2 regions of the Micromonospora sp. DT44 genome follow, and region 1 is predicted to be linked to the other one. Evidence: riboswitches for the same ligand, from Rfam matches in the RefSeq annotation. Region 1 holds a riboswitch; the other holds the start of a gene.
What was found. A riboswitch is a leader RNA that binds a small molecule or an ion and turns the genes downstream of it on or off. The one in region 1 is predicted to bind S-adenosylmethionine.

Region 1 (7,545 bases):
GCCGTAACCGGACGGCACAGGCCGGCGGAGCCAACGGCGGGTACGCGCCACGCGGGCGGATGGGCGCGGTCGGTGTCGGCGGCGACGGGTACCGTCGCACGGTGACTCCGCCCCGCACCGCCACCGGTTCCGCCACCCCCTCGGCCCGTGGCGCAGGCCGGCGGCGGGGTGCCCGGCCCAGCGGCACGGAGCTGCTCGCGGCGGCGGTCGGCGCGGTCCCCGGCGGCGCCGCGCGGCCCGGTCAGCAGCAGATGACCACCGCCATCGAGGATTGCGTGACCAGCGGCGAGCACCTGCTCGTGCAGGCGGGCACCGGCACCGGCAAGTCACTGGCCTATCTCGCGCCGGCCCTCACCGTGGATGGCCCGGTGGTGGTCTCCACGGCCACGCTGGCGTTGCAGTCCCAACTCGTCGACCACGACCTTCCCCGACTGGCCGACGCGGTCGAGCCGCTGCTCGGCCGCCGGCCCACGTTCGCGGTGCTCAAGGGTCGCCACCACTATCTCTGCCTGGCCCGACTGGACAACTCCACCGCCGACGAGCCGGAGGACACCCTCTTCGACGCCCCGGCCGCCCGTCCCAGCGGCGGCACGAAGTGGCTCGGCGAGGCCGGCCGGCTGGGCAAGCAGATCGAGCGCCTGCGTGACTGGGCCGAGAAGACCGACACCGGCGACCGCGACGAGCTGGACCCGGGCGTCGACGACCAGGCGTGGCGGCTGGTCTCCATGCCGTCGCGGGAGTGCGTCGGCGCGACCCGCTGCCCGTTCGGCGCGGAGTGCTTCGCCGAGGCGTCCCGGGCCCGCGCCCGCGAGGCCGACATCGTGGTGACCAACCACAGCCTCCTCGCGGTGGACATGCTGGCCGACCGGCACATCGTCCCGCCGCACAAGCTGCTGATCGTCGACGAGGCGCACGAGCTGGCCGACCGTGTCTCCTCCGCCGCCCAGGCCGAGCTGGTGCCGGAGATGATCGACCGGTCCACCAAACGCGCCCGCACGCTGCTCCGGCCGGAGACGGCCGACGCGCTCGTCGCCGCCGGTGACGCCCTCGCCGTCGGGCTGGCCGAGGCGCCGGCCGGTCGCCTCACCGCCGGTCTGCCGACGCCGCTGCGCGAGGCCTGCACCCTGCTCGACGCGGCCACCCGCGCCGCCCTGGACGCCATCGGCGACATCAAGTCCGACGACCCTGATCCGGTGCGCAAGCAGCAGGCCAAGGCCGCGATGGACGACCTCTCCACCACCGCCCAACGGCTCCTCGAAGAGGCCGACCACGACGTGGCCTGGGTGGAGAAGAACGACAGTGGCAACCGGCGGGCACTGGTGGTCGCACCGCTGTCAGTCGCCGGCACCCTCGCCGCCCACCTGTACGACGAACGCACCGTGGTCGCCACCTCGGCCACCCTGGCGCTCGGCGGCCGGTTCGACACGGTGGCCCGCGCCCTCGGCCTGGACGCGCCGCCGGTCCCCGCATCGCCCGCCGCCGCCTCGCTGGCCGCCCGCACCGGCGCGGGCCGCCCGGCCGCTGAGACACCGGGCCGCCGGCTGGCCGACGCCACCACCGTCCCGGCGACCGAGGGACCGGGGTGGCGCTCGCTCGACGTGGGCTCGCCGTTCGACTACGCACGGCAGGGCATCCTGTACGTCGCCGCGCACCTGCCCCGGCCCAGCGTTTCCGGGCTGCCCGACGCGGCCGGTGAGGAGCTGCTCGGGCTCGTCGAGGCGCTCGGTGGTCGTACCCTCGGGCTCTTCTCCTCCCGTCGGGCCGCGACGCAGGCGGCGGAGCTGCTGCGCGCGCGGACCGACCTGCCGGTGTTGTTGCAGGGCGAGGAGGCGTTGCCGCTGCTGGTTCGCCGGTTCCGCGAGGAGAGGTCGAGCTGCCTCTTCGGGGTGATGTCGCTCTGGCAGGGGGTGGACGTGCCGGGCGACGCCTGTCAGCTCGTGGTCATTGACCGGCTGCCCTTCCCCCGGCCCGACGAACCGCTCGCGGCGGCCCGCGCCGCCGCCGTGGACGCGGGCGGCGGCTCCGGCTTCGCCGCGGTCAGCGTGCCGATCGCCGCGGTACGGCTGGCGCAGGGCGTGGGCCGGCTGATCCGGGCCACCGGCGACAAGGGGGTCGTCGCGGTGCTCGACTCGCGCCTGGAGACGGCCCGAGGCTACGGACCCTTCCTACGCCGCTCCCTGCCCCCGTTCTGGTACACGACCCGCCCCGAGGTGGCCCAAGGCGCCCTGAAGCGCCTAGCCACCACCTGACCCCGGGTCAGGGGGCCTGTGAGGCGACGACCACGGCGTCGGGCGGGGTGTCGGGGACCGTCCGGGCGGCGAGGCGGCGTACCGCGGTGTTCAGCACCGCGATCAGTGGGACGGAGACCAGCGCGCCGGTGATGCCCGCGAGCACCACGCCGGCCGCGATCCCGATGATCACCGCGAGCGGGTGGATGGCCACCGCCCGGCCCATGATGAGGGGCTGGAGAATGTGCCCCTCCACCTGCTGCACGCCGATCACGGCGCCCAGGATGATCAGCGCGGTGACCGGGCCGCTGTCGACGAGTGCCACCAGCACGGCGACACCGCCGGAGAGCGCCGCACCGACGATCGGGATGAACGCCCCGAGGAACACCAGGGCGGCCAGCGGGAAGGCGAACGGCACGTCGAAGATGACCAGGAAGATGCCGATGCCGACGGCGTCGATGAAGGCGACCAGCACGGTCGCGCGGACGTACGCGACGAGCGTCTGCCAGGCGGCCCGGCCCGCGTCGTCGACCTTCCAGCGGGCGGCCACCGGCAGCAGCCGTACGACGAAACGCCAGATCTTGTTGCCGTCGCGCAGGAAGAAGAACGTCGCGAACAGCACCAACAGCGTGCCGGTGAGCACCTCCGCCAGCGTCGCCGCGGTGCTCAGCGCGCCGCTGGTGAACTTCGAGGTGTTGTCGTTGATCCAGCCCTGCGCCTCGTCGATGTAGCGGTCGAGCTGGGTGTCGGACAGGTGCAACGGGCCCGTCTTGAGCCAGTTCTGGATCTGCCGGACGCCCTGTGACGACTTCTCGCTCAGCTCCGGAACGCCCCGGATGAACTCGTTGACCACCAGGGTCAAGGTGCCGATGACCGCCGCAAGGCCGCCGACCAGCACCACTGCCGTCGCCAGCGAACGGGGCAGCCGGGCCCGCAACAGCCAACCCACGGCCGGCGCGAGCAGCGCCGAGAGCAGCAACGCGATGGCCAACGGGATGATCACGATCCGGACCGTGCCGACGATCCGGAGCAGCGCCCAGGCCACCACACCGATCACGATCAGCCGCCAGCACCAGGCGGCGGCGATCCGCAGGCCGTGCGGCACGTCGGCGTCGTCCCGGCTGGACGTCGAGCTGTGCAGGTCCGCCGGAGGCTCCGCGCCGACGACCGTGGCCTTCGCCGGGGCAGCGGGCCCGGGGACGGCCGGCGAGGCGACGCCGGGCGACTCCGGCGCGTCGCTCGGGGTCTCCTGGGCGGCGCGTACCGACTCCTTTTCTGACCGGTAGGCGCGGCGCAGCCGCCCGCGTACCTGCTCGAAGCGGCTCAAGCGCACCTCCTGGCAGAAGAATCGTCCGCCCACGGCGACAGGTCGGACAGCATACGTCCGTTCCCGACACCGTAGGGCAGTTCCGCCACACAATGCCCGCACGACCATGGGCGTAACCACCGGCGGCCGGTCACCTGCGACACGGTAGCGTCTGCCCCGTGACCGCCGACCAGGATCTCGACTCCGGCCTGCCGATCCGCCTGCTGCACGACCGCGTGCTGGTGCGGATGGAGGGCAGCGAGGGCGAGCGTCGCTCCACCGCTGGCATCGTCATCCCGGCGACCGCAGCGGTCGGCAAGCGCCTCGCGTGGGCCACCGCCGTGGGTGTGGGGCCGAACGTCCGCGCCATCGTCTCCGGCGACCGGGTGCTCTTCGACCCCGACGACCGCTCCGAGGTCGAGCTGCACGGCCGCGGGTACGTGCTGCTGCGCGAGCGCGACGTGCACGCCGTGGCCGCCGAGCGGATCGAGAACGACCCCACCGGCCTCTACCTGTAGCCGCACCCCGGGCCCGACCGCACTGTTTGTCGGACCGTACGACGGGAAGCCAGCCGGCGACCGTTGCCCTGGGGAGGGACGATGCCGGTATTCGTGAAGAAACTGCTGACCTGGGGCAGCGTCGCGTTCCTGATCTACTTCATGGCGTTCCGGCCGGACGGCGCGGCGCAGTTGTTCAAGGGGATCGGGGCGGCGTTGATGGCCATGGCCCAGGGGCTCGGCGACTTCCTCACCACCCTGATGACCTGACCCCGCCGGCCGCGCCGCGAGACCGCCCGGCCGCGCTCAGGCGTTACCGGGCGGCCACGGTGCGGCGGCTCGCAGCCCGTGCCAGCCGGCCGGCGGGTAGCCGACCGGGGGCGGCGGATAGCCGCTGACCGGGGGCGGCGGAGCGAGCACCACCGGAATGGGCACCACCGGTTCGTCGGGCGCGGACACCGATCGCTGGGTGCCGTCCGGGAAGCGCAGGTGGTACTGGCTACCGTCCCAGACACCGGCCGGGGCCTGCGGGTCCCGGCCCACGAAGTACGACCGGTACGCGGTGATCCTCTCCAGGAGCTGCCGCTCCTCGACGGCGGTCCGTTCGCGGTCGGCTGGCTTACGGTCCAGACCGCGCAGCGTCCCGTCCCGCAGCAGGGCCAGCCGGGTCGCGGCGAGCTGGTATCCGCGCATGGCCCGCGCACCGGCGTCGCCGCCGACGCGGCGTGCCCAGCTCCGGGCGGCGTGCCGGCGACCCAGGCTGCTCAGGGCGGCCACCTCGGGCGGGCTCAACCAGCCGGCGCGTACGTAGTCCGGCAGCGTCCGCTCGGTGAGCCGCCCTTCGTAGGCGCGCAGCCACACGGCCAGCCCGACCACGCCGAAGAACACCGGCACCATCAGGCCCAGGAAGCCGTACAGCATGATCACGGCCTCGCCGGTGGCCTGGGTGAGCGTCGGCAGCAGATTCCACGTGCCGTGCAGCATCATCGCGAGCAGCAGGCCGGCGATCGGGGCCAGCACCCGGACCCGCCGGTCGGCGCTCCGGGAGGCCACGCCGAGCCCCACGCCTGTCATCGAGGTGAAGAGGGGATGGGCGAACCCGAACAGGAGGATCCGCACGATGAAGATGGCGATCACCTGTTGGGTGCCGGTCGCCGGGCCGTACCGGTCGGCGCCGGCCGCGTAGCCGTACCCGCCCAGGTAGAGGATGTTCTCCACCATGGCGAAGCCGACCGCGGAGAGCCCGCAGTAGACCAGGCCGTCGGTGATCCCGGACCACTCCCGACGCCGGAACAGCAGCAGCAGGATCGGGCCGAGCGCCTTGGTCAACTCCTCGATGAACGGCGCCACCAGTACGCCGGTCAGCGCGTCCGGCAGCCCCCAGTCGGCGAATCGTCCGGCGGCGAACTCGTTCACGTTCAGCGAGGCGGCGGTGGAGACGAACGCCCCCCAGGCGAAGCAGAAGACCAGGTATTTCAGGGGTTCCGGTTCGTAGCGGTCGAGCCAGAGGAAGCAGGCGACCAGCACCGGCACCGGCAGGATGGCGGCACCCACCCCGATGAGCAGCGCGTCGAGGCCCAGCGACTGACCGAGACGGACGACCATGAAGACCGCGCACGCCGCGATGAGCAGCACCACACCGGCCAGCACCAGGAACCGCAGCCAGCCGAAGCGGCGCGGCGGCATCCCGGGTGACGTGCCGGCGGGCGGGACCGCGGGCGGGTGCGGCGGCGACGGCAGGGGTGCACCGGGCGGGGTGTCGGCCATGCGGTCAGCGTAGCCATCCCCCGCCGGCTGGTCCGGTCGCATCCACAGCCGCTATGCTGCCGGCAGGTCACGAGCGCCAGCGTCAAGCCCCGGCTTGCTGGCCGGCAACCCTCGTCGAGTTCGCGGTGGGGTGCCCCGGGTGATGACCGGGCCCAGCCCGATCGGCGTGCTGGGCAAGCGCGGACCCCGTCCCGATGCCACACCCGGGGTCCCTGACCCCGGAGGTTCCGGCGTGTCCGTCACTCTCGTACCCTCGCTGCCCAGCCTGCCCGCTCTCGCGTCCCCGCCGTCGGCGGCGCTCGACGTGCTCGGCGTACCCGGCGAGATCAATCTCGACTACGCGGCCACCGCGCCGTGCGCGCGGGCCGCGGCCGACGCGGTCACCGAACTGCTGCCCTGGTACGCCAGCGTGCACCGGGGCGCGGGAGCGCTGTCGCGGCGCTGCACGCTGGCCTACGAGCGGGCCCGGCAGACGGTCGGCGACTTCCTCGGCGCGGGCGCGGACGACCACGTGGTCTTCACCCGCAACACCACGGACGCGCTCAACCTGCTGGCCCGGTCGTTGCCGGCCGGCACGACGGTGGTCACCTTCGCCGGTGAGCACCACGCGAACCTGCTGCCCTGGCCGCGCGGCTCGGTACGCCTGCCGGTGCCCGCCAACCCGGCCGGGGCGGTACGCGATCTCGCCGCCGCGCTGACTGAACTGCGCCGCGACAGCAACCCCGCGCTGCCGGTGCTGGTCGCGGTGACCGGCGCGAGCAACGTGACCGGTGAGCTGTGGCCGGTCGCCGAACTGGCCCGGGTGGCCCACCGGCACGGCGCCCGGATCGTCCTCGACGCGGCGCAGCTGGCCCCGCACGCGCCGGTGGACAGGCGCACGCTCGACGTGGACTACCTGGCCGTCTCCGGCCACAAGCTGTACGCCCCGTTCGGCGCGGGTGTGCTCGTCGGCCGGGCGGACTGGCTGGACGCGGCCCCGCCGTACCTGGCCGGTGGAGGGGCCACCAGCCACGTCGGGCCGGCCACCCACGACGTGACCTGGGCGACCGGCCCGGCCCGGCACGAGGGCGGCACCCCCAACCTGCTCGGCGCGGTGGCGCTGGCGGCGGTGTGCGCGGCGTTGACCGACGCCGACCGGGTCGCGCTCGCCGCCCGCGAGCAGGCGTTGCTGGCCCGGCTGCGCGCCGGCCTCGCGGCCCTGCCGCACGTCGTGGAGTTGCGGACCTTCGGCCCGGACGCGCCGCGGGTCGGCATCGTGTCGTTCGTGGTCGCCGGCCAGGACTCGGCCACGGTGGCCGCCCGGCTCGCGGCCGAGCACCACATCGGCGTACGGGACGGGTTGTTCTGCGCCCACCCGCTGGCCCGGCGGCTGCTCGACGAGGCTGCCGCGCGTACCGGCCGGAGGGATCTGCCACCGACCGCGCTGCGTGCCAGCATCGGTCTGGGCAGCACCGCCGCCCAGGTGGACCGGCTGCTCGCGGCGCTCGCCGAGCTGGCCTGAGGCGCGTTCTCAGCCGACCGGCGGGGCGGTGGGTGGCTTCGGCGCGTCGCCCGGCTCGGCGGGTTCACCCACCGGCCGCTCCTGGTCCCCGAAGGAGGTGCGGATGCAGCGGTTCGCCTCCTCCTGCTCGATGCCGGAGGCCACCAGCAGGTCGCTGGCCGTGGTACGGATCTGGGCGATCACGACACTGCCGGAGAAGCCGACCCCATCCCCGTACGCCCGGCCGGCCTCGCTGACGGCCCGCAG
Region 2 (7,545 bases), on a different contig from region 1:
CCTGCGCGGGTCGCCACCGCCGGGCGCGCGGGGCACACCGCGTCGCCCGCGACGGCTTCGACGACGAGAGGCAGGGCCCATGCAGGCTCAGCGCAGGCCACCGCGGAGCGAGCGGAGCCAGACCAAGCACGACCGCACCGGCGGTGGCATGACCGGCGCCGCCACCCCGCTGACCATCTGGGCCGCCGCCGTGCTGCTCGGTCGCATCGGCGCCGGCGACGACGACCTCGAGGACGAGCGGCACATCCTGCGCGGCATCGAGTGAGCGTCGTTCACAGCCAGCCGCGGCGCTTGAACACCAGGTAGAGGGTGCCGCAGACCAGCACCATGAGCAGGAGCGCGAACAGGTAGCCGAAGCGCCAGTTCAACTCGGGCATGTGCACGAAGTTCATCCCGTACACCGTGCCGATCAGGGTGGGGGCGAACAGGATCGCGGCCCACGAGGAGACCTTCTTCAGCTCCTCGTTCTGCGCGTAGCTGGCCGCCGTCAGGCTGCGCATCTCCTCGTTCTGCTGCTGCGAGACCAGCGTGGCGTTGACGGTGAGGATGTTCTGCAGCAGGTGCCGGAACCCGTCCACCCGCTCCACCACCTGGGTGAGGTGGTCGATGACGTCCCGCAGGTAGCGGCGCAGCTCCTCGTCGGCGCCGTAGCTGCCGGCGCCGGCCGCCAAGGAGTCGAGCATGCCCAGCAGTGGACGGGCGGCCCGCTGGAACTCGATGACCTCCCGGCTGAGCCCGTAGATGCGCCGGCTGGCGTTCGGGTCACCACCGAACACCTGGGTCTCGATCTCGTCGATGTCGTTCTCCAACCCGGCGACCACCGGCGCGTACCCGTCGACGACCTGGTCCAGGATCGCGTACAGCACCGCCTCGGGACCCCGGGCGAGCATCGGCGCGTCGGACTCCATGCGACGTCGTACCGCGGCCAGGTCGGGCGCCTCTCCGTGCCGGACCGTGACCACGAAACCGGGCCCGATGAACAGGTGCAGCTCGGAGAACTCCACCTCCTCCCGCAGGTCGTCGTAGCGGGCGGCGCGCAGCACCACGAAGAGGGTGTGTCCGTACCGTTCCAGCTTGGGCCGCTGGTGGGCGTTGATCGCGTCCTCCACCGCCAGGTCGTGCAGACGGAACTCGCGCGCCAGCGAGGAGATCTGGTCGATGTCGGGCCGGTACAACCCGATCCAGGCCATCGCGTGGTCCTGGGTCTGCAGGCAGGCGTACGTCTCGGCGAGACCGGCCGGGGAGGCGAACCGATGTCCCCGGATGTAGACCGCGCTGTCCACCAGACGGCCGGCGGACGGGCTCCCCGGCTGCGTCGGTGGGACGGCCCCGACCCGCGCCTCGTGCTCGTCGAGCTGACGGCCGAAGCCGTCGCCCCGGCGGAAGCGGCGGCCACCAACCACGAGCCCGCTCCCCTCCCGGCGCTGCCCCGCCCGGCGTTCGGGACGGGGGCGCTGCTTCCCCGGTGCTTCCGACCCGAAACCCGGGGCCCCGGGCCGGTACTCCCCGGCGGGCGGGTTCCGCGCACCGCCGGACGGACGTCGAGCGGACGGCGGATACTCGCGGTGACCATGGGCGGGACGGGGGTGACGCCAGTGGAGGTCAACAGGCGTGCCGGCCGGCGGACCGACCGGGTACGGCGCTGGCTGCTCGCCGACGAGTCGCAGCAGCCCGTGCCGCAGGGCCTGCACGTGCGACCACGGGAGGAGCGGCACCACCCGTGGTGGAAGGTGATGTGCCTGACCGGCGTCGACTACTTCTCGACGCTGGGCTACCAGCCAGGGATCGCGGCGCTGGCGGCAGGGGCGCTCTCGCCGGTGGCGACCCTGGTGCTGGTGCTGGTGACGCTGCTGGGCGCGCTGCCCGTCTACCGGCGGGTGGCGGTGGAGAGCCCGCACGGCGAGGGTTCGATCGCGATGCTCGTACGCCTGCTCAGCTACTGGCCGGGCAAGCTGTTCGTGCTGGTGCTGCTGGGCTTCGCGGCCACCGACTTCATCATCACCATCACCCTGTCCGCGGCCGACGCGACCGCCCACCTCGACGAGAACCCGTTCCTGCCCAGCGGCCTCAAGGGTCACGAGGTGGTCGTCACGCTGCTGCTGGTGGCGCTGCTCGGCGCGGTGTTCCTCAAGGGGTTCGGCGAGGCCATCGGGATCGCCGTCGTCCTGGTGGCGGTCTACCTGACGCTGAACGCGGTGGTGATCGCCGACGCGCTGTGGCGGGTGGTGAGCCACCCGAGTGCGGTCGGGGACTGGACGAACGCCCTGACCACCGGACACGGGGATCCCCTGCTGGTGGTCGGGCTGTCCCTGCTCGTGTTCCCGAAGCTGGCGCTGGGCCTGTCCGGTTTCGAGACCGGGGTGGCGGTGATGCCGCACATCCGAGGAGACCGCCAGGACTCGGAGGACCGGCCGTTGGGCCGCATCCGGGGCGCGCGGCGGCTGCTCACCACCGCCGCCGCGACGATGAGCGTCTTCCTGATCACCAGCAGCGTGACCACCACCGTGCTGATCCCGCCCGAGGCCTTCCGGCCGGGCGGGGCCGCCAACGGGCGGGCGCTGGCCTACCTGGCCCACCAGCATCTCGGCGGGGTGTTCGGCACCGTCTACGACCTCTCCACCATCGCGATCCTCTGGTTCGCGGGGGCGTCCGCGATGGCCGGGCTGCTCAACCTCGTACCCCGGTATCTGCCCCGCTACGGCATGGCGCCGACGTGGGCCCGCGCGGTCCGACCGCTGGTCCTGGTGTTCACCGGCGTGGCGTTCCTGATCACGATCATTTTCTCCGCCAGCGTCGACGCGCAGGGCGGCGCGTACGCCACCGGGGTTCTGGTGTTGATCACCTCGGCGGCGACGGCCGTGACGCTCGCGGCGCGGCGGCGGCGTCAGCGCGGTCGCACGGTCGCGTTCGGGATCATCGCGGTGGTGTTCGTCTACACCACCGTGGCGAACGTGGTGCAGCGTCCGGACGGCGTGAAGATCGCCGCCTGTTTCATCGGCGCGATGATCCTGGTGTCGGCGCTCTCGCGGGTGATGCGGGCGTTCGAGCTGCGGGTCGACCACGTGGAACTCGACGAGGTGGCGACCGGGATGGTCGACGAGCGCGCCGGACGCCGGATCCGCCTGATCGCGCACGAGCCGGAGCGCCGCGACCTGGCGGAGTACCGCGACAAGCTGGCCCAGACCATGGCGGACAACGACTTCCCCGACGACAGTGACGTGGTCTTCGTCGAGGTCACGGTCACCGATCCGTCGGACTTCGAGACCGGGTTGCTGGTACGCGGCAGCGTGGCGCACGACCGTTTCCCGGTGCTCAGCCTGGCCAGCTCCTCGGTGCCCAACGCGCTGGCCGCGCTGCTGCTGGAGATCCGCGACCGCAGCACGCGCCGCCCCCACATCTACTTCGAGTGGACCGAGGGCGGCCCGGCCCGCAACGTGCTGCGTTACCTGGCGTTCGGGCAGGGCGAGATCGCCTCGGTGACCCGGGAGATCCTGCGCCGTCAGGAGCCGGACCAGACACGCCGACCCCACGTGCACGCCGGTTGACCGGCTCGCCGAGCGCGGGTCGCGGCCGGTGAGCGTGGTCATATCGGCTGGACGACCGACCGGTGGCTGCTGCTAGCCTCGGCGCAGGTCATGAGTGCCAGCGCGAAGCCCCGGCTCGCTGGCCGGCAACCCTCCTCCGCGGTGGGGTGCCCCGGGTGAGGACCAGGCACCGGCGGGACGTCGGTGCAAGCGTGGCCTGGCACCCAGGTCAGCACCAAGACCCGGGAGACCGTATGCACATCCTCAGCCCCACACCACCGGCCAGCCGGCGTACGCCGGCCCTGACCCGGCGCCTCCACGTGGACCTGATGCGAATGCGCAGCGCGGCGTGTACCGCCGCCTAAAGCGCTAACCCGCCCCACCCGCTCCACCCCCCGCCCCACCCTCCCCGCCCTACCCTCCCGACCCTTCTTCGCGTCGATCATGAAGTTGTTGCCCGCCCGACCGGCGTGTCGCGGCAACAACTTCATGATCGACGGGGTCGACGTATCCCTTTGGAGTTCGTTATGCGTATTTTCTCTCGTTTTGTTGTTGTTGGGGTTTCGTTGTTGACCGTTGGTTTGCTGGGTGCCTGCTCTGACGGGGGTGACTCTTCGGGGGGTGACGGCGGGAACCCGTACGATCTGGCGCAGCCGGGCGTGCTGCGGGCCGGCACGCTGACCGACGCCCCGCCCAACGTGTACCTCAAGGACGGCAAGTTCACCGGCTTCGACAACGACCTGCTGACCGCCGTGGCCGGCAAGCTCGGCCTGAAGGTGGAGTTCGTCGGCACCGACTTCTCCGCGCTGCTGTCCCAGGTCAACAACCACAAGTTCGACGTCGGCAGCTCCTCGATCACCATCACCGAGGCGCGCAAGAAGACCGTCGACTTCGGCAACGGGTACGACTTCGGCTACTTCGGGCTGGACGTGCCGGCCGGCTCGCCGATCAAGGGATTCGACCAGCTCACGGGCAAGCGCGTCGTGGTGGTTCAGGGCACCGTCCAGGACGACTACGCCACCGGCAAGCAGCTCGACCCGGTCCGCGTGCCGGACTACAACGGTGCGATCAACCAGCTCAAGGCGGGCACGGCCGACGCCTGGATCGCACCGGCCGAGATCGGCGAGAAGTCCGCCGCCGACAGCAACGGCAAGATCTCCGTGGCGGCCAAGCAGCTCAGCCCGGCACCGACCGCGTACGCCGTCGCCAAGGGCAGCGACAAGCTGCGCGAGGCGCTGAACAAGGCCCTCGACGAGGTCATCGCCGACGGCACCTGGAGCCGGTTGCAGGCGCAGTACTACCCGGGCCGGCCGATCCCGGCGGACTTCAAGCCGGGCAGCGGCACGGTCGCGGCGCCGTCGGCGTCCGCGTCGGCCGCGTCCTGACCTGGTGACGAGCGAGCAGGGCGGTAGGAGAGGCGAACGATGGATCCGTTGAGCACCCTCTGGGAAACGTTCTTCGACATCGACGCGATGCGCGAGGCGTTGCCCGAGATGCTGACCGTCGGGCTGCCCAACACGCTGATCCTGGCGGTCTCCGCCGCCCTGCTCGGCACGGTGTTCGGTCTGCTGCTGGCCGTGGCCGGCATCTCCCGCAGTCGGTGGCTACGCTGGCCGGCGCGTGTCTACACGGACGTGTTCCGAGGGCTGCCGGCCGCGGCGACGATCCTGCTGATCGGCGTCGGGTTGGCACCGCTGGGCATGCGGGTGTGGGGGCCGGACCCGTACCCGCTGGGCATCCTCGCGCTGTCGCTGATCGCCGCCGCGTACATCGGGGAGATCTTCCGCTCCGGCATCCAGTCGGTGGAGGCGGCCCAACTGGAGGGCGCCCGGGCGCTCGGCTTCTCCTGGACCGACGCGATGCGACTGGTGATCATCCCGCAGGGCATCCGGCGGGTGCTGCCCGCCTGGGTCAACCAGCTCATCGCGCTGATCAAGGACTCCAGTCTGGTGTACTTCCTCGGCCTGGTGGCGAGCCAGCGCGAGCTGTTCCGGATCGGGCAGGACTACGCGGCCACCACCGGGAACGAATCCGCGCTGCTGCTGGCGGGTCTGTTCTACCTGGCGTTGACCGTCCCGCTGACCCACCTCGTCAACTGGATCGACCGGCGGCTGCGCGACGGCCGGACCACCGCGGCGCCGGACGACGACGATGAGCCCACGCTGGCCCCGACCACGGAAGGAGATCGGCGATGACCACCGCCACGACCACCTCGGTCAGCCTGCGGGCACAGAACATCCACCTCGCCTTCGGATCCAACCGCGTGCTGCGCGGCGTCGACCTGAGCGTGCCGAGCGGCGCGACGGCCTGCGTGATCGGACCGTCCGGGTCGGGCAAGTCCACTCTGCTGCGTACGCTCAACCGCCTCATCGAGCCTGATCGCGGCGACGTGCTGCTGGACGACCGCAGCGTGCTGCGGGACGACCCGGACGCGCTACGCCAGCGGGTCGGCATGGTGTTCCAGCAGTTCAACCTGTTCCCGCACATGAGCGTGCTGCGCAACATCACGCTGGCGCTGCGCCGCCTGCGCAAGCTCGGCCAGGACGAGGCGGTCCAGGTCGCCCGCGCGCAGTTGGAGCTGGTGGGGCTCGCCGGCAAGGCCGACGCCCGGCCCGCCCAGCTCTCCGGGGGGCAGCAGCAGCGGGTGGCGATCGCCCGGGCGCTGGCGCTGCGGCCCGAGGTGATGCTCTTCGACGAGGCCACCTCGGCGCTCGACCCGGAGCTGGTCAAGGGGGTGCTCGGGGTGATGGCCGACCTGTCCGCCGCCGGGATGACCATGGTGGTGGTCACCCACGAGATGGGCTTCGCACGCCAGGTCGCCGACACCGTCGCCTTCATGGACCGGGGTGTGGTGCTGGAGGCCGGTCCGCCGGAGCGGATCTTCGAGGGGGCCGAGCATCCCCGGCTGCGTCGCTTCCTCGCCCAGGTGCTCTGAGGGCGTGGTGTCAGCCGGCCTGCAGGCGTAGGTGCGTGGCGAACGCCTTCAGGTCGCCGAGCAGTTCCAGGATGGCGTTGCGGTAGGCGACCGACGCCCACAGGTGCAGCTCCTCGTCGTCCAGCCCGCCGAACGCGAGCGACAGCGCCTTGCGGCGACGCCGGTCGAGCACCTTGTGCGGGCGCGCGAGCAGGTCACCCTCGCGCCGCAACGCCTGAAGGTAGGCGGCCACCGCCTCCTGGTAGTGCCGCCCGGCGACCCGTTCCAGCAGGGTGAACTCGAAGACGTTCAACGCCGCCTCGGAATCCCAGTACGCGCTGTCGCGCACCGGCGCGCTCGCCACGTGCCGACCCATGGCGTGCCGGGCCTCGTAGAGCAGCAGCACACCCCGCCCGGTGGTGCTCAGCGGCCGGCGCGGCGTCGGCAGCCGCAGCGTCCGCACCGGCGCGGCGGCGGTCAGGTCCACCGCACCGGCGTACGTCGGCATGCGCTGCGTCGTCGACGCCGGCTCGGGCAGCAGGCAGGCCAGCTCCTGGTACGGCACCGGGCCGCCGCCGGAGGGCAGGGCGCGTACGGTCGCCTCGTGCAGCTCGCCGAGCGGCCGGTCGTCCGGGGGGCGCCCCGGCGCCACGGTGAGCACGAGGCCGTTGGCGCCGGGCACGGGCACGCCCAGCACGCAGGAGTTACGCAGGAACGCCCAGGTCGCCGCCGCTTCGCGGATGCCACTCGCCACGGCCTGCGCGTCCGCGCGCCAGTCCTGGGCGATCCGTAACCGCCGCGCCAGGTCGGCGGTGGCCGCGCCGTCATGCGGATACAGCTCCCGTACGGCCCGGGGCAGCGAACCCGGGGGCAGCGCCAACGGGTCTCCGGTGGGCGCGGGAACGGCGTGCCTCGGGCAGTCGGCGTCGGAGTGCGGGTCACCGTCGACCGCGTGGCAGTCGCCCAGCCAGCTCGCCCGGGGTGCCCCCGCCGGACGGGCGAACGCCAGGTGGGGCAACCGGCCGGTACGCAGGACCGTCTCGTACTGCGGCCGGGCGCGACCGGCCCGCAGCCCGTCCAGTGGCAGCACGGGGGCGAGGGTCACCA

Region 2: linked by a shared signal. The riboswitch ahead of ACLQ25_RS00685 (ABC transporter substrate-binding protein) and the one ahead of ACLQ25_RS10060 (aminotransferase class V-fold PLP-dependent enzyme) in region 1 are both predicted to bind S-adenosylmethionine.

The regions. Positions count from the first base shown of each region.
Region 1 covers NZ_JBNCKS010000013.1:36,259-43,803, reverse strand. The annotation lists gene ACLQ25_RS10085 (ATP-dependent DNA helicase) at 60-2,249, shown strand; gene ACLQ25_RS10080 (AI-2E family transporter) at 2,257-3,555, opposite strand; gene ACLQ25_RS10075 (GroES family chaperonin) at 3,714-4,052, shown strand; gene ACLQ25_RS10070 (hypothetical protein) at 4,134-4,301, shown strand; gene ACLQ25_RS10065 (PrsW family intramembrane metalloprotease) at 4,338-5,840, opposite strand; SAM riboswitch class IV at 5,864-5,984, shown strand; gene ACLQ25_RS10060 (aminotransferase class V-fold PLP-dependent enzyme) at 6,064-7,299, shown strand; gene ACLQ25_RS10055 (FUSC family protein) at 7,309-7,545, opposite strand, start outside.
Region 2 covers NZ_JBNCKS010000001.1:150,635-158,179, reverse strand. The annotation lists gene ACLQ25_RS00700 (hypothetical protein) at 80-265, shown strand; gene corA (magnesium/cobalt transporter CorA) at 273-1,403, opposite strand; gene ACLQ25_RS00690 (amino acid transporter) at 1,596-3,545, shown strand; SAM riboswitch class IV at 3,632-3,743, shown strand; gene ACLQ25_RS00685 (ABC transporter substrate-binding protein) at 4,184-4,909, shown strand; gene ACLQ25_RS00680 (amino acid ABC transporter permease) at 4,949-5,719, shown strand; gene ACLQ25_RS00675 (amino acid ABC transporter ATP-binding protein) at 5,716-6,459, shown strand; gene ACLQ25_RS00670 (hypothetical protein) at 6,470-7,545, opposite strand, start outside.